DNA from 2 places in the Caldimonas taiwanensis NBRC 104434 genome. Region 2 is predicted to be linked to the other one. Evidence: riboswitches for the same ligand, from Rfam matches in the RefSeq annotation. Region 2 holds a riboswitch; the other holds the start of a gene.
The links. Region 2 has a riboswitch for glycine ahead of CTA01S_RS00175 (D-amino acid dehydrogenase). Riboswitches for the same ligand answer to the same signal wherever they lie in the genome.
Positions count from the first base shown of each region.

Region 1 (8,638 bases), on a different contig from region 2:
AGCGCAGTTTCGCCCGCATGAGCTGTTGATCGATGGTCAATGGCGGCCCTCGGACGAGGGCGCGTCCGCCCCTTGAACGACCGAGGGGCCCCAAAGGGCCCCTGCGATGACCTCGGCGCCAACGCCGCGACTCAGGCAGCCGCCAGTGCGAATTCCACCGGCGCACCGGTCTTCATCCGCACCTCGTCTTCGGTGACGCCGGGGGCAAGCTCGACACAGCAAAAACCCTGGGGCGTGATGTCGAGGACGCACAAGTCGGTGATGACGCGGTGGACCACCCCGACGCCGGTGAGTGGGAGGGTGCACTGCTTGAGCAGCTTGTGCTCACCATTTTTGGCGCAGTGCTCCATCAGCACGACCACACGGCCCACGCCGGCGACCAAATCCATGGCGCCACCCATGCCCTTGACCATCTTGCCGGGGATCATCCAGTTGGCCAGATCGCCTTTTTCACTGACTTGCATGGCCCCAAGGATGGCCAGGTTGATCTTGCCTCCCCGGATCATCGCGAAGGAGTCGGCCGAGGAGAAGAACGATGAGCCCGGCAGGGTGGTGACGGTCTGCTTGCCGGCATTGATGAGGTCCGGATCGACTTCGTCTTCCGTGGGGAATGGGCCGATCCCCAGCAGACCGTTCTCGCTTTGCAGCCAAACCTCCATGCCAGCGGGCACGTGGTTGGCCACCAGGGTGGGCAAACCGATGCCCAGGTTGACGTAGTAGCCGTCACGCAGCTCACGGGCGGCGCGCGCCGCCATCTCGTCACGATTCCAAGCCATGTGCAGTCTCCTTCAAGCAGCAGCGCGCACGGTGCGCTGCTCGATGCGTTTTTCGGGGTTGGCGTTCAGTACGATGCGGTGCACGAAGATGCCCGGCAGGTGAATCTGATCGGGATCGAGCTCACCGGTTTCGACGATTTTTTCGACCTCGACCACGGTGATCTTGCCGGCCATGGCCACGTTGGGGTTGAAATTGCGGGCGGTTTTGCGGAACACGAGGTTGCCGCATTTGTCGGCAATATAGGCTTTGACGAGCGAGACGTCAGGCACCAGCGAGCGCTCCATCACGTACTTGATGCCATCGAATTCCCGGACCTCCTTGCCTTCGGCCACCACGGTGCCCACTCCCGTGCGGGTGAAGAAGGCCGGGATGCCGGCCCCGCCAGCGCGCAGCTTCTCGGCCAGCGTTCCTTGCGGGGTGAACTCCAGCTCGAGTTCGCCGCTGAGGTACTGGCGCTCGAATTCCTTGTTCTCGCCCACATAGCTGGAGATCATCTTTTTGATCTGCCGCGTGGCCAGCAGCTTGCCCAAGCCGAAGCCGTCCACGCCAGCGTTGTTGGAGATCACGGTGAGGTTCTTCACACCGCTGGCCTGCAACGCGTCGATCAGGGCCTCGGGAATACCACACAGGCCAAAGCCGCCGACAGCCAGCATTTGGCCGTCCTTGACGATCCCTTTGAGCGCGTCGGCCGCACTGGGATAGATCTTGTTCATGCGAGTCTCCTTCGCAAGGGGGTTGGGACAAATCCACAGCGTACTACGTATCTGAATACGTAGAATCGCCTAAGCAGTCTCCTCGAGCTTGTGATGATGCCCGCACTTGCGTCCATCGATTACCGTGCCGCATTCGAGATGGCTCCCGTCGGTCTGGTGCTGTCACGCCATCGCATCATCGTCGATTGCAATCACGCGCTGGCCGAGATGTTCCGCACCTCGCGTGAAGCGCTGATCGGGCAATCGTTCCTGGTGCTCTATCCCAGCCGCGACGAATTCGAGCGCACCGGACGTCGCATCGAGCCCATTCTCGGGGCAAGCGGACGCTATGCCGATGAACGAATCATGAAGCGATCACCAGGGGATCCCCGGGGCGAGCTGTTTTGGTGCCACGTGAGCGGCCGAGCCTTCCATCGGGACACGCCGCATGCGGCGGGCATCTGGACCTTCGAGGATCTGTCATCCAAACGGCTTGTCACGCTGGAGCTGACCGGCCGCGAACGGGAGGTGGCCGCGTTGTTGATCGAAGGGCAGACCAGCAAGCAAATCGGTAAAGCTCTAGGAGTGAGCCACCGCACCGTGGACATCTATCGAGCGCGCTTGCTGCGCAAGTACCGGGCCAATACCACACCGGAGCTGGTGCAAAAGCTCATGGGGGGCTAAACCCCGTTTTTCTGTCATCGTCCTTCCGCGCGCTGTCACGACAGTGCAACGGCGATGGTCTCCAATCGAGTCGCCGTCGTCGCGGAGCGTGCATGAAGATCCTCATCGTCACGGATGCCTGGGAACCACAGGTCAATGGCGTGGTGCGAACGCTGAAAATGACCCGGCGCGAGCTGCTGGCCCTGGGTCATGAGGTGGAGGTGTTGTCGGCGCAGGGGCTTCCCACCGTGCCGTGCCCCACTGACCCGCAGATCCGCCTGGCGTGGATCTCCCGCCGCCGCATGGCCACTGTGATCGATGCCTTGAGCCCGGACTGCATTCACCTGGCCACCGAGGGTCCGCTGGGATGGCAGGCGCGGGCCGTGCTGCGGGACCGCGGGTGGCCATTCACGACCGCCTATCACAGCCGTTTCCCGGAATATGTGCATGCGCGCCTGCGCCTGCCGCCGGCTTGGACTTACGCGGCACTGCGTCGTTTCCACAACGCCGGGGTGGCCACGCTGGCGCCCACCCCGACCATCGTGGCCGACTTGCGCGCCCGCGGCTTCGTCCACGCCAGACTCTGGTCTCGGGGGGTCGACTCATCAATGTTCACGCCGCAGGGTCCACGGCTGCCGCGCGGACCCGCGCCGGTCTTTTTGTATGTCGGGCGTCTGGCGGTGGAAAAGAACATCGACGCCTTTCTGAGGCTGGACCTTCCTGGCGCAAAGTGGGTGGCCGGTGATGGGCCGCTGCGCGCCAGGCTGCAAAGTCAGTACCCCGGGGTGCGTTGGTTCGGAATCCTCGATGGTCCGACGCTGGCCCAGCTGTACCGCACGGCCGATGTATTGGTCTTTCCCAGTCTGACCGATACCTTCGGATTGGTGATGGCCGAGGCCATGGCCTGCGGGACACCGGTGGCGGCATTTCCAGCGCCGGGGCCGATCGACGTGGTAGGCCAGTCTGCCGGTGGCGTGCTCGACACCGATCTGCGCGCGGCGTGCCTGCGCGCGTTGGCCTTGCCACGCGAAGCGGTGCACGAATATGCCCGCCGCTATTCCTGGCGCGCCGCAACAGAACAGTTCGTCGCCGCCCTGCAGCCGCTTGAGCCAAGGTAGTCGCTGGCAGCCCGCAGTCGCAGGCATGCATGACTTCAGCTGACGGCTGCCCTCAGCCAGTCCGGCATCGGCACCGAGGTCTGCCGCGGGAAGTCCACCCACACCAGGGTCGCGCCTCCGGCCGCATCGATCTGGCCGGGGCAGTCGGTACGCTCGAGCGTGATGAAGGTGTCCACGCTGCTGCGACCAGGATTGGCCACGTAGTGACGGGCCAGCAACGTGCCTGGAAAGGTGATCTGGCGATAAAAGTTGCAAAAGGCATTGACGATGACCGGCCCCGTGCCGCGGGGGTCGGGCGCGCCGCCCAGCCGATGCAACCAATCGATGCGCACTGTTTCGAGATAGCGAAAGTACGCAGCATTGTTGACATGACCCATGGCGTCCATGTCGCCCCAGCGGATAGGAATCAGCATCTCATGGACGAGCTTTTTGTGCTCGGGGATGTCGATACGCATGTCCGAGCCGATCCTTTAGAGGGCGAAACCGTCATCAGCGGCGATCACGGCCCCATTGATGAAATGGCTTTCGTTGGAGCAGAGCATCACGAGCAAAGCATCCAGGTCTTTGGGCTCACCGAGGCGTTTGCGCGGCAGCATTGCGATGAGTTTTTGACCTTGTTCGGTCTGCCAGTGATGGTGGTTGATCTCGGTGTCGATGTACCCGGGACAAATGGCATTGACGTTGATGCCGTACTTGCCCCACTCCAAGGCCATCGCACGAGTCATGTGGATGACGGCCGCTTTGCTCATGCAATACACGCCGATCTGGCCGAGCACCCGCAGGCCCGCCATGGACGCGATGTTGACGATGCGGCCGCCGATGAAGGTGCCTGGCGCAGCACCGCGCGCGCGAGCCAGCATGCGCTTGCCGACCTCTTGAGCCACGAAAAAGGCCCCGCGGGTGTTGGTGTCGAAGACGTAGTCGTAGTCTTCGGGCGTGACATCCACCAGCTTCTGAGTGGTGCTCACGCCAGAATTGTTGACCAGGATATCGATCGCCCCCACCTCGGTCTCGGCATGGGCCACGGCCGACCGGATGCTGTCGGTGTCCGTGACATCCATGCCCACCACATGGGCATCTCCTCCCAGGGCCTCGATCTCCGAGCGCAGGGTTTTGAGCCGCTCGACCCGACGGCCCGCGAGCACGACGGCTGCCCCGGCGCGAGCCAGAGTGCGGGCGAACTGTTCGCCCAAACCGCTGGATGCGCCGGTGATCAAGGCCACACGGCCGGATAAGTCGATGCTGTAACTCATGCGGGCCTCTCGGAAATGTGTGAAACGGGCTCGAAACCCGGGAACCCCAAGCATAACGAGACCCCGAGGCCGGTCCAAGCCTGTCGCACGGCCGACAGCGGCGCCTCGAGCGCCTGCGCTAGAGTGCACTGTCGAGCATCGAATCGAACGATCGTTCGATTTTCCGCCGCAACCCGATAGAATCCTGGTCATGCGGGGTGGACGCGTCGGCATCCCCCCAGGCGACCCCCTATCCATTCAAAGAGGAAGACACGATGACTGCGCAAGAGATCCTGGAGCAGTACGGCCCGCGCGAATCCATGGAATATGACGTCGTGATCGTCGGTGCCGGCCCTGCAGGGCTGGCCACGGCCATCCGGATCAAGCAGCTGGCCGCCCAGAAGAACCAGGACATATCGGTCGTGGTGCTGGAGAAAGGCTCGGAGCCAGGGGCCCATATTCTGTCGGGCGCGGTGATGGATCCTCGCGCGATGAACGAGCTGTTTCCGAACTGGAAGGAGCTGGGCGCACCGCTGAACCAGCCAGTCACCGCCGATGATGTGCTCACGCTCACCGAGAGCGGTAGCACGCGCATTCCAGACTTTTTCGTGCCACGCAACTTCCACAACAAGGGGTGCTATGTCATCTCGCTGGGCAAGGTGGTCAAATGGATGGCCGAGCAAGCCGAAAGCCTAGGGGTGGAAATCTTTCCAGGGTTCCCCGCGGCCGAAGTCCTGTATGACGAGCAAGGCCGCGTGCGCGGCGTGGCCACCGGCAATATGGGCATCGGCAAGGATGGCAAGCCCACGGATCATTTCCAGCTGGGGATGGAACTGCTCGGCAAATACACCATCTTCGCCGAGGGCGCACGCGGGCATCTGGGCAAGCAGCTCATCGCTCGCTACAAGCTCGACGAGGGCAAGGATCCGCAGACCTATGCCATTGGCATCAAGGAGTTGTGGGAGATCGACCCGGCCAAAGCCAAGCCGGGCCTGGTGGTGCATACGGCCGGCTGGCCCATGGATGATCAGACCTTCGGCGGGGGTTTCCTTTATCACCTCGAAGACAACAAGGTCACGTTGGGTTTCGTGATCGGGCTGGATTATCAGAATCCCTGGCTCAGCCCCTTCGAGGAGATGCAGCGCTGGAAGACGCACCCGGCCATCCGCGCGCACATCGAAGGTGGCAAGCGCTTGAGTTATGGCGCTCGTGCCATCAACAACGGCACACCCCAAGCCCTGCCCAAGACCGTGTTTCCTGGCGGCGCCTTGGTGGGCTGCGATGCGGGCTATTTGAACGCGGCGCGCATCAAGGGCAGCCATGCCGCCATCAAGAGCGGCATGCTGTGCGCGGAGGCTGTGTTCGAGGCCGTCACGGCCGGGCGTTCGGGCGACGAGCTGAGCGCCTACCCCGAAGCCTTCGAAAAGAGCTGGTTGTATGAGGAGTTGCAGCAGTCACGCAACTTCAAGCATTGGTTCAAGAAGGGACCGCTGGTGGGCAAGCTGATGACCGGCGTGGAGCAGTGGTTGCTGCCCAAGCTGGGGATTCAGAGCCCCCCTTGGACTTTGCATCGCGATCAGCCCGACCACGTGTATCTGAAGCCGGCCGACCAGTGCGAGAAGATCGTCTACCCCAAGCCGGATGGCAAGCTCACGTTCGACCGGCTGTCCTCGGTGTTCGTGAGCAACACCAACCATGAAGAAAACCAACCGGCTCATTTGACGCTCAAGGACTCCAGCGTGCCGGTTGCGATCAACCTGGCGCGGTTTGCCGGGCCCGAGAGCCGTTACTGCCCCGCTGGCGTGTACGAGTTCGTCAAGAACGAGGACGGCAGCGACCGGCTGCAGATCAACGCTCAGAACTGCGTGCACTGCAAAACCTGCGACATCAAGGATCCGACGCAAAACATCGTTTGGGTCACACCGGAAGGTGGTGGTGGGCCCAACTATGCGGGCATGTGATCCCCCGCGTCGACCAAGTCACGGAAAAAATGGCGGCGCCAAGGCCGCCATTTTTCTGTCGGGTGAATTACACTGACATCTGTCAGGAGAGAGCCCCCTGGTGGGGCCGCCGAAGGCGCAGGGCGCAAGCCCGAACGCTCAGGCACCCAGGACTGACAAGCGCCTCGTGGACGAGGCGTTCCTCACTGGAGAGAGGCTGGGCGACCGTGGTCACCCAGCCCACCGAAGGGGCAAGCCGCTGCGGCTGAAACAGCCAGGCGGCCAATCTCTCAGGTAAAGCGGACAGCGAGGGCAGCACGTGCCGGACCGATTGTCGGGACGGCGGGTTCGCATCACAGCCCCAGGAGATCGCCATGTCCGCCCAAGTCTCGACGCCCGCGCTGCTGCGCACGCCCCTGTATGCCCTGCACCGAGAGCATGGCGCCCGCATGGTGCCTTTTGCCGGCTACGAGATGCCGGTGCAGTACGAGGGCATCATCGCCGAGCACCGGCACTGTCGGCAAAGTGCAGCCTTGTTCGACGTGTCTCACATGGGGCAGATTCGTTTGTCCGGGGAAGAGGCCGCCCGCGCCCTGGAAACGCTGGTCCCGGTGGACGTGGTCGATCTGCCCGTGGGCAAGCAACGCTATGGCTTCTTTACCAATGCCAGCGGCGGCATCCTCGATGACCTGATGATCACGCGCCGGGAACACGATCTGCTGCTGGTGGTCAACGCGGCCAACAAGCAAGCCGACCTGGCGCATCTGAACACCCATATCGGTCACCGCTGCACGGTGCAGTCTCTGCCCGACCGGGCCCTGCTGGCCCTGCAGGGCCCGCTGGCCGTGGAGGCCCTGGCCCGTGTGAATGCCGACGTGCAGCGGCTGAGCTTCATGACCGGCGATCATTTCACACTCGCTGGCAAGACCTGCTATGTGACCCGCTCGGGTTACACCGGCGAGGACGGTTTCGAAATTTCGGTGGCGGCCGAGGACGCCGAGGCCCTGGCCCGCGTGCTGCTGATGCAGCCCGAGGTGAAGCTGGCCGGTCTGGGCGCGCGCGACACCTTGCGGCTGGAGGCGGGTCTGTGCCTGCACGGTCACGACATCGACCCGCATACCACGCCGGTGCAAGCCGCGCTGAGCTGGGCGATCTCGAAGGTACGCCGCCCTGGCGGCGCGCGTGCCGGCGGCTACCCCGGCGCCCAGACGATCGAGTCTCAACTGGCTCAGGGGGCCTTGGTCAAGCGCGTGGGCCTGGTGGGCCTGGAGCGGACCCCGGTGCGCGAAGGGGCCAAGCTGCTCGATGCGGCCCGGCACAATGCCGGGCACGTCACCAGCGGCACCGTCAGTCCTACCTTGGGCGTGCCCATCGCGATGGGCTATTTGCCCGTGAACCATGCAGCCACCGGCGCCATCGTGCATGCCGTGGTGCGTGAGAAGACGCTCCCGATGCGCGTGACGCCCCTGCCCTTCGTGCCGCACCGCTACCACCGCTGATCCACTTGCTCCATTTCATTCCTCCGAGGAGTTCTGCATGACCGTCAAGTACACCCCCGACCATGAATGGATTGAACTCGATGGCGACGAAGGCGTGGCCACCGTCGGCATCACCGCCCATGCGCAGGATGCGCTGGGGGATGTGGTCTTCGTCGACCTGCCCGCCGTGGGGGCCGAGTTCAAGAAAGGCGAGGTGGCTGGTGTGGTGGAATCGGTAAAGGCCGCCGCCGATGTCTATGCGCCAGTCAGCGGTCGCGTTCTCGAGGTCAATGAGGACCTGCGGGCCGATCCATCGCTGGCCAATTCCGATCCTCTGGGTAAGGGCTGGTTCTTCAAGATCAAGCTGAGTGATTTGGCCGAGTTCGATGCCCTGTTGGACGCGCCGGCCTACGACGCCCTCCTCAAAAACACCTGAGCGCTGCCTTCGCCGGCGGCCATCGGCCTGCGCAGGCACCGCCGGCGCGTGACTTTCTTCGCCCCAACGCCATGCTCATGTCTGCCCTCACCCCTTTGAGCGACCTCGAAGCTCACGATGAATTCGTGGCCCGCCACATCGGCATCGATGCCGCCGATGAACGAGCCATGCTGTCGGCCATCGGCGCAGCCTCCCGCGAAGCACTGATGGATGCCTTGGTGCCCAGCAGCATCCGCCGCAGCACCCCGATGAAACTGCCGGCACCCGTGCCGGAGGCTCGCGCCCTCGAGGAGCTCAAGGCC
Region 1 is NZ_BCWK01000030.1:5,291-13,928, reverse strand. It holds gene CTA01S_RS15260 (arginyltransferase) at 1-76, shown strand, start outside; gene CTA01S_RS15255 (3-oxoacid CoA-transferase subunit B) at 132-776, opposite strand; gene CTA01S_RS15250 (CoA transferase subunit A) at 789-1,490, opposite strand; gene CTA01S_RS15245 (LuxR C-terminal-related transcriptional regulator) at 1,584-2,153, shown strand; gene CTA01S_RS15240 (glycosyltransferase family 4 protein) at 2,246-3,250, shown strand; gene CTA01S_RS15235 (acyl-CoA thioesterase) at 3,286-3,705, opposite strand; gene CTA01S_RS15230 (SDR family oxidoreductase) at 3,721-4,503, opposite strand; gene CTA01S_RS15225 (electron transfer flavoprotein-ubiquinone oxidoreductase) at 4,758-6,443, shown strand; glycine riboswitch at 6,517-6,608, shown strand; glycine riboswitch at 6,619-6,739, shown strand; gene gcvT (glycine cleavage system aminomethyltransferase GcvT) at 6,797-7,921, shown strand; gene gcvH (glycine cleavage system protein GcvH) at 7,959-8,336, shown strand; gene gcvP (aminomethyl-transferring glycine dehydrogenase) at 8,408-8,638, shown strand, end outside.
Region 1: it holds a riboswitch for glycine, as region 2 does, so the genes downstream of both, gcvT (glycine cleavage system aminomethyltransferase GcvT) here and CTA01S_RS00175 (D-amino acid dehydrogenase) in region 2, are expected to answer to the same signal.

Region 2 (8,638 bases):
GACCCGCCGCAAGGGCGTGCTCGATGGACTCGGTCTGCCGGGCAAGCTGGCCGACTGCCAGGAAAAAGACCCCGCGCTCAGCGAGATCTACATCGTCGAGGGGGATTCGGCCGGCGGCAGCGCCAAGCAAGGGCGCGATCGAAAGTTCCAGGCCATCTTGCCGCTGCGCGGCAAGATCCTGAACGTGGAGAAGGCGCGCTACGAAAAGCTGTTGTCCAGCAACGAAATCATCACCTTGATCACCGCCTTGGGCACCGGGATCGGCAAAGACGATTTCAATCCCGACAAGCTGCGCTATCACCGCATCATCATCATGACCGACGCGGACGTGGACGGGGCCCATATCCGCACCCTGTTGCTGACCTTCTTCTACCGCCAGATGCCCGAGCTGGTCGAGCGTGGCCACATCTACATCGCCCAGCCGCCGCTGTACAAAGTCAAGTCGGGCAAGGAAGAGCAGTACCTCAAGGATGCCCACGAGCTCGACGCCTACTTGCTGCGCGTGGCGCTGAAGGATGCCCGCTTGGAAACGGGCATCGATGGCACGGTGCTCGAAGGCGAGGCGCTCGAAGCCTTGGCGCGTCAGTACGTGCTGGCCAACAACGTGATCGACCGTCTGGCCAATTGGATGGATGTGGAAGCCTTGCGCGCGCTGGCCGATGGCTTGGAGCTGCAACTGGACACGGCCGAGCAGGCGCACGCCTCGGCAGCGGCACTGAAGGCCGCATTGCACGATGCCGAGGTCGAGGCCGTGTACGACGAACGCACCGACAAGCAGATGTTGCGCATCAGCCGGCGACACCATGGCAATCTCAAGACCACGGTCATCAGTGCCGACTTCGTGCATGGCGCCGACTACGAAGCGTTGAGCACTGCCGGCCGCATGTTCAAAGGCTTGGTGGGCCCCAATGCCATCGTGCGCAAGGGCGAAGGCGACAAGCAGAAAGAAGCCCAGGTCAGCGACTTCCGCCAGGCCATGGCTTGGCTGATGCAGCAGGCTGAAAACAGCGTCACACGCCAGCGCTACAAGGGCCTGGGCGAGATGAACCCCGAACAGCTCTGGGAAACCACGATGGACCCCAAGGTGCGCCGCTTGTTGCGCGTGCAGATCGAAGACGCGATCGAAGCCGACCGAGTGTTCACGATGCTGATGGGCGATGAGGTGGAGCCGCGGCGCGAGTTCATCGAAAGCAATGCGTTGCGGGCGGCGAACATCGACGTGTGAGACGGCGGCAAGGCCCTAAGCCCGAGATCGCTCAGGCCTTGCGGCGCGGCCGCTGCCCCGGCCGCGTGCCGCGCGCAGGGACCCCAGATGCGCGGTCACCACCGCGGCGGCCAAGGTGACGGCCCAGGAGTAATAGATCCACAGCAGGAACACCGGGAACACGGCAAAGCTGCCGTACAAGGTGCGGTACGTGGGAAGCGCCAGCACGTAGGTCGCGAAAGCCTGTTTGCCGGCTTCGAGCCCGGCGGCGCCGAGCAAGCCGCCCAGCAGCGCCTCGTGCCAGCGCACCGGGGCATGGGGCACCAGGTAGAACAGCAAGAACAGCATCGCCAGGCTGAGCGCAGCCGGACCCAAGGTCCACAACACCTCGACCGCCGGCGGCCACGGGCTCAGCAGGCCTTGAGACAGGGCCAAGGCCCGCGAGGTGGCCCACAGACTCCACCCCAGCACCAGCGGGCCGGCGGCCAGCAGGGGCAGGTACAGCGCCAGGGGCGGCCTTGGCGCACCTGCCAGATCCGGTTCAGCGCGGTCTCCACCGTGAACATCATGGCCAGCGCGGCCACCAGCAGCAAGGCCGCGCCGCTCCAGCTCAGCCCATGGGCATTGTCGGCAAAGCGGCCGAGGTATCTCAGCACGGGCTGCGCAAGGTCCGCTGGCAGCAGATGCGGCAACCACAGCCCTTCGAGCGTACGCCGAAACGGACGCAAGGCAGGCACCAGCGTGAACAGCGCAAATCCCACGGCCAGCAGTGGCACCAGCGACAGCAAGGTGGTGAAACTCAGGCTGGCGGCCGCCTGGGCGAGCTGGGCGTCCTGCAGCCGCTCGAACAGTCTGGAGCGTGGCAAACGCATGGCATTCCTCGGGAAGTCTTCGTCGGGCGCGCGGCGGATTGTCCGAGAATCGAAGCCCGGTGAATGTCCGGACGCTCCGATGCCCGCAGCCCAACCCAAGGTTTCGGGCACAATCCAAGGGTGGCCGCCCGAAGGCAGCCATGGTGATGTCGGGAGAGCCTGCCTGTGCACATGCCCAGGCGGCGCCGAAGGAGCAACCGCCCCGGAAACTCTCAGGCCCCAGGACCGGCATCGCCCACCGACTCTGAAGAGCTGCCGGCCGTTCGCGTCGCCGGCCAGCACCGAAGGAGCAAGCGGGAGCCTCGCGCGCCTCCGTGAATCTCTCAGGTCCGCAACAGAGGGGGCGTCCAGGCTGCGGCACGTGGCCTGGGCTTCCCGCCTCGACGCGTGGCTTTGCCTGAGAGGAGCTCTCATGCCTTCGATTGCCATCATCGGCGCCGGCATCACCGGCGTCACCACCGCCTATGCCCTGGCCCGCCGCGGCTTGTCCGTGACCTTGGTCGAGCGGCATCGCTATGCCGCGATGGAAACCTCTTATGCCAACGGCGGGCAGTTGTCTGCCTCCAATGCCGAAGTGTGGAACCATGCCTCCACGGTGTGGAAAGGCCTGAAATGGATGCTGAAGGCCGACGCGCCCTTGCTGGTGCATCCGCGGCCGAGCTGGCACCAGCTGAGCTGGTTTGTGCAATTCCTGGCCAGCATGGCGCATTACCGTCGTCACACGATCGAGACGGTGCGCCTGGCGATTGCCGCACGGGAGCCTCTGTATGCCTGGGCCGATGAAGAGGGCATCGAATTCGATCACCGACGCGAGGGCATTCTGCACATCTATCGTGATCGGGCGGGCTTCGAGCATGCGCGGCGGGTTTCGGCCTTGCTGGCCGCCGGCGGTCTGCAGCGCCGCGCAGTCACGCCCGAGGAAATCCGGGCCATCGTCCCGACCCTGGCCGGCCGATACTTTGGCGGTTGGTATACCGACAGCGACACCACCGGCGACATCCACAAGTTCACCCACGGCCTGGCCGAAGCCGCGCAGCGCCGCGGCGTGCGCGGCCTGTACGGATGGGAGGTGCGGCGGCTGCACGCCCGCGACGATGGCGTGCACATGAGGCTGGCCGGTCCCGAGGGCGAGCAGACGCTGCGCTTCGATGGCGTGGTGGTGTGTGCCGGCGTGGCCAGCCGGGCCTTGGCCGCGCAGCTGGGCGACCGGGTCAATGTCTATCCGGTGAAGGGCTATTCGATCACCGTCAACCTGCTCGACGAGGCCAGCCAGGCCGCTGCGCCCACGGTCAGCCTGCTCGACGACGAGACCAAGATCGTGACCAGCCGATTGGGCGCGGACCGCTTGCGCGTGGCTGGCACGGCCGAGTTCGACGGTGAGAACCGCGACATCCGCGCCGATCGCATCCGACCGTTGGTGGACTGGGTGCAGCGCTGTTTTCCGGGGGTGTCCACTCGCAGCGTGGTGCCCTGGGCCGGACTGCGACCGATGATGCCCGACATGATGCCCCGCGTGGGCCGCGGCCGGCATCCGCGCGTGTTCTACAACACCGGCCATGGCCACCTGGGCTGGACGCTGTCGGCCGCCACGGCGCAGTGCGTGGCCGACCTGGTTCGACGAGCATGGCCCGATCCCGTCGCCGTGCCGGTGTCGGCGCGGCGCTGCGGGCCTGTCACGTCCTTGTCGTAAGCCCTGGGCACACTGCGCCGCGATGGCGTGGGGGCGCAGGCATCACCACACGCATCACATGGCTGGAGGCAAAGCATGTCGGGTGGGCCGACACATGGCATCCTGCGCAAGACGGCTCGGGGACGCGCCGTCTTGCAGGGCACATCGTTTCCCGGGACTTGGGCGCAACGGCAGTTGTTGGTCATGCTCGACGGCCGCCGAAGCCTGGCGGCCTTGGCGCCGATCATCGAGAGCCTGGGGCTCAAAGAGGACCAGGTGCGCGACTTGGTCGCCCTGGGGCTGGCCGAATGGGTGGTCGCACCTCCGCCCGTGCCGAAAAAACCCGGCGCTCCTCGGCCACGACCGCGCTCCTTGCACCTGGCCAAGATCTATGCGCTGGAGTTGGCCATACTGATGGCGCCCGATCACGAGCCCAGCCTGCGCGATGCGGTGCGCGCGGTGCATGACGAGCCCTCGCTGTGGTCCTGGATGCAGCTGGCCCGGGCGTGCGTCGCCCGCCAAGCGGGCGAGGCGCGCGCCGCCCTCTTTTGGTCTCAGGTGCAAGCCCAGTTGCCCGAAGGCCTGCGTGCGCCGGACGGCTGCAGCACGCAAGACGCCCGGCCTCCGTCCGGTGCCGAGCAGGTTTCTCAGACGTTCATCACGGCCACGGAACGCACGTTGAGGTAGGCTTCCAACGCCTCGGGGCCGCCCTCGGAGCCATAGCCCGAGTCCTTGACCCCGCCGAAGGGCATTTCCGCCGAGGGCATGGCCGGCATGTTGATCCACAGCATGCCGACCTCGATGCGGCGCGCGAGCAAGTCCGCGTTCTTCAGCGAGCGCGTGAAGGCATAGGCGGCCAGACCATAGGGCAGGCGGTTGGCCTCGGCAATGGCTTCGTCCAGCGTCTTGAACGAGCGGATCGCCGCCACCGGCCCGAAGGGCTCGTCGTTGAAGACGCGCGCATCGACAGGCACATCGGCCAGGATGGTGGGCTGCCAGAAATTGCCGCTGTGGCCGATGCGCTCGCCCCCGGCCAGCACGGTGGCTCCCTTGCGCACGGCGTCTTGCGTGAGCTCGGCCATGGCGGCCAGGCGTCGCGGGTTGGCCAGCGGGCCCATCTGCGTGCCTTCGGCCAGGCCGTCGCCCACCTTGAGACTTTGCGCATGTTGCGCCAGCGCCTGCGCAAAGTCGTCGCGCAGGCGCTCATGCACCAAAAAGCGCGTGGGCGAGATGCACACTTGGCCAGCATTGCGGAACTTGGCTGCCGCACTGACGCGCACGGCCAGTTCCAGGTCGGCGTCTTCGCAGACGATCACCGGCGCATGTCCGCCCAACTCCATGGTCACGCGCTTCATGTGCTGACCGGCCAGGGCGGCCAGTTGCTTGCCCACCGGCGTCGAGCCGGTGAAAGTGATCTTGCGGATGATCGGGTGCGGGATCAAATGGCTCGAAATCTCGGCCGGCTGGCCATAGACCAGGCCCAAGACCCCTGGCGGCAGGCCGGCGTCGGCGAAGGCGCGGATGTAGGCGGCCGGGCCGGCGGGAGTTTCCTCGGCGGCTTTCACCAGCATCGAGCAGCCGGCAGCCAACGCCGGGCCGACTTTGCGCACGACCTGGTTGATCGGGAAATTCCACGGCGTGAAGGCCGCCACCGGGCCCACCGGGTCCTTGAGCACCATTTGGCGCAGCTCCGGCTTGCCGCGCGAGGGCACGAGGCGGCCATAGACCCGCAAGCCCTCGTCGGCGAACCATTCGGTGAGATCGGCCGCGGCCAAGGTCTCGGCCTTGGCTTCGGCCAGAGGCTTGCCTTGCTCTTGGGTGATCAACGGGGCGATCTCGTTGGCGCGCTCGCGGATCAGCGCGGCGGCGCGGCGCATGATCTTCGCCCGCTCGGCCGGCGCCATGTCGCGCCAGACCTCGAAGCCGGCCTGGGCGGCCTGCAGGGCGCGGTCCAGATCGGCCACCGAGGCATGGGCCACGCGGCCGATTTCCTGGCCCGTGGCCGGGTTGTAGACCGGCAGCGTGCGGCCGTCGGCCGCATCGCACCACTGGCCGGCGATGAAGAGTTGGGTGTGCGGGTAGGTCATGGCAGGTCTTGGGATCGGATGGGACAGGTGAGGCGCGACGAATGCAAGGCATCGGCTCAGGGCCGACTGTAACCCCGAAGGCCCCTTGCGACCACGACCGTGACTTTCCACCGAGGCTGGGGGCGCAAGTCGTGTCGTTGCTCGGCACGATGCGGCTGGCTGCGCCACAATGTGAGCCCGCGCTTCGTTTCGGCGATGAGCTCACCGGCCATACCCCTCAAGACCGCCCTCGGCCACGAGGAGTTGCGTCATCGTGTGCATCGGCTCAGCCAACGCCACCGCACGGTGTTGTGGCTGGTCGATGGGACGCGGTCTTTGGCCGAGGTGCTGAGCATGGCACAGAAGGCCGGGGCCAGCCCGCAGCATTTCGACGACTTGCTGCGGCTGGGTCTGGTGGAGCTGTCCAGCCCGCCGGCGGCGGCACCAGCGCCGGAGGCGCCCGAGCCCGAGGGCATGCCGCAAGCGGTGAGTGTGCCCGCACCGGCACCCGCATCTGCGCCAGCGCCACAGACACAGGGCGGGTCTGCAGCTGCACCGGCAGCGCCGCCATGTCCCCAAGGCCCTTTGGCCCGTGCCCTGGCCGAGACGGCCGGTTTCATGTCCGAGGCTCCACCGTCGCTTCCACCGTCGCTCCCACCGGCGCCAAAGGCTTTGGCGCCAGCGCGTGGTCGTGGGCCGGTCGGGGCGCTGCGGTCATCGCGCCGGGGGGCTGCGCCGCTTCCCCCCCCGGTCCGGCTGGATGCGCCGCTCGAGCTGCCGGTGCTCACCGAGATCGAAAAGGCGCCCGAGGGGGGCCCACGCCGTCGGAGATGGCCTTGCACGAGCAGGTGCGGGCCTTGCTGCGCACCGTGATCCAACGCGAGCCGCCGCCTTTCACCTCGCGTGTGCCGGCGCGCCTGGAGCGCTGCGAGACCCTGGGTGAGTTGGGGGACTTGGTGTTCGACATCGAGCGCTATTTGCTGCGCTCACGTCGCCAGCGCAAGCTGCACGAGGTGATGCCGCTGCTGCGCGAAGCCCGCGAGCTGCTGGGCTTGGGCAACACACGGGTGGTGGGTGCCGGCGGGGAGGATCTGGGGTGAGTCACGCATCGTGAGATCACGATGCTTTGGCTGCATGCTGCGGCCGTGCCGCTGCAGGCAGTCCAGGCGGCTTGATTGCCAGGCCACCTCATGCTTAGGTCGATTGCGAGACCCCTTATCAGGGGAGCATGCCAAGCTCCGGCTAAGTTGAGTCCTTGCTTCCTTGGCAAGCGACCGGCGAGGGCGAATTGCTGGATCGAGGGACAATCGATCCCCAGTGCCGAATGGTATTCCAGGCAGCTGCCAGACACGACAGCGCAAAGACCCATAGCAATCCAGCACGCAGCAAGAGATCCTCAGCCTGAGGATTGCCGACGAAGACGACCTGCATGCCGTCGAGTGCCCAGCCCATGGGAGACCATTCCGAGACCGTTTGCAGAATTGGGGGCATCAACATGCGCGGCACCATTACGCCGGCAATGGCGCCGAGCAGCACGTTGAGGCCGCCACCGAGTGCAGCGGCCTGATCAAAGCTGCGGCTGTAGGCCGCCACTAGCAAGGCCAGTCCCACAGCAGCCGCACTGGTGGACAGCACCATGAGTGCAAACCACCCGAGCTCGATGTCCAATTGCAGGGCCGGGCCGCCCAACAGCGGTACCAGCCAGCGTCCCACCAAGATCATGAACGACAGCTGTATCCAGTTCAGCAACATGAAGGCCGCCAGCTTACTGCCCAGCACGGTCCCCGGTGTTACACCAAAGCTGGCCAACCGCAAGAGCGTGCCTTCATTACGTTCCTGGATGAGCACGCCGGCCATAGGAATCACGACAAAGAACATTCCAAACACCAGCCAAGCAGGAACGCTTTGCTGGACGGCAGTCATGGCACGGCCCGACTCGATTTCATAAAGATAGCGGATTCGCGGACCATGATCCTGCCCCATCAGTTCGGGTGCGGAGGTACTGTCGAGCAGCATGCTGGCCAAGGGTCCCGCCTCAGCGGCGGCGATGCGCAAACGCACTTGCAGCATGGAAAAGCTCAGCTCGGTGCGTAGCCTAGCTGCTGCCGCGGGTTGTACTCTGTTTCCTAACCAAAGCTCGACTTGGTTGGCCTGAGGTCGTCCGTTCTTGTCCAGCCATGGTGACCGTACCACTACGGCAGCGTCAATGGTGCGCTCGCGCAAGGCTGTTTGCAAGGCTTCGCGGCTTGCGTAACGCTGCCCTCCATGGTGGTTGAGCCATTGCTGGCACCAGGCCTGCGCAGCAGGATGGGTGTCTTCGACGACCCAGCCGGTGACAGGGAGGTCGACATGCGTCACCAGGGTGTTTTTCAGCGTGAAAGACATCACCAAGATGAACATCGCAGGCATGAAGAAAAGCACCGCCAAGCCATGCGGATTGCGTGCCAGCAGCCGCCACTCCTTGAGGGCCAGGTTCACGATCTGATGGAGACGATGAGCGGCTCTGGTCATGAGGGGCGGGCTTCAGTCACGCAAGGACCGGTGGGTGTAGTGCATGAACAGGGCATCGAGATCAGCAAAAGAAGGACCGCCTGCGGGCCCCTGCAGTAGAGTGGAGAGCTCACCGTGAGCGATCACTTGGCCACGATCGAGTAACACGATGTTCGAGCACACTGCGCTGATCTCTTCCATGTAGTGGGAGGCGTAAAGCACAGCTGTGCCGCCTTGCACCAGCTCCCGAACACGCTCAAGCAGAAACGCGCGCGATTGGGGATCAACGCCGACCGTGGGCTCGTCCAGGAGCAGCACATCTGGCTGTTGTAGCAAA
Region 2 is NZ_BCWK01000001.1:25,794-34,431, reverse strand. It holds gene gyrB (DNA topoisomerase (ATP-hydrolyzing) subunit B) at 1-1,225, shown strand, start outside; partial or broken gene CTA01S_RS16560 (YihY family inner membrane protein) at 1,241-2,076, opposite strand; glycine riboswitch at 2,217-2,314, shown strand; glycine riboswitch at 2,315-2,424, shown strand; gene CTA01S_RS00175 (D-amino acid dehydrogenase) at 2,489-3,766, shown strand; gene CTA01S_RS00170 (hypothetical protein) at 3,842-4,432, shown strand; gene CTA01S_RS00165 (NAD-dependent succinate-semialdehyde dehydrogenase) at 4,393-5,832, opposite strand; gene CTA01S_RS00155 (hypothetical protein) at 6,642-6,911, shown strand; gene CTA01S_RS00150 (ABC transporter permease) at 7,054-8,289, opposite strand; gene CTA01S_RS00145 (ABC transporter ATP-binding protein) at 8,335-8,638, opposite strand, start outside.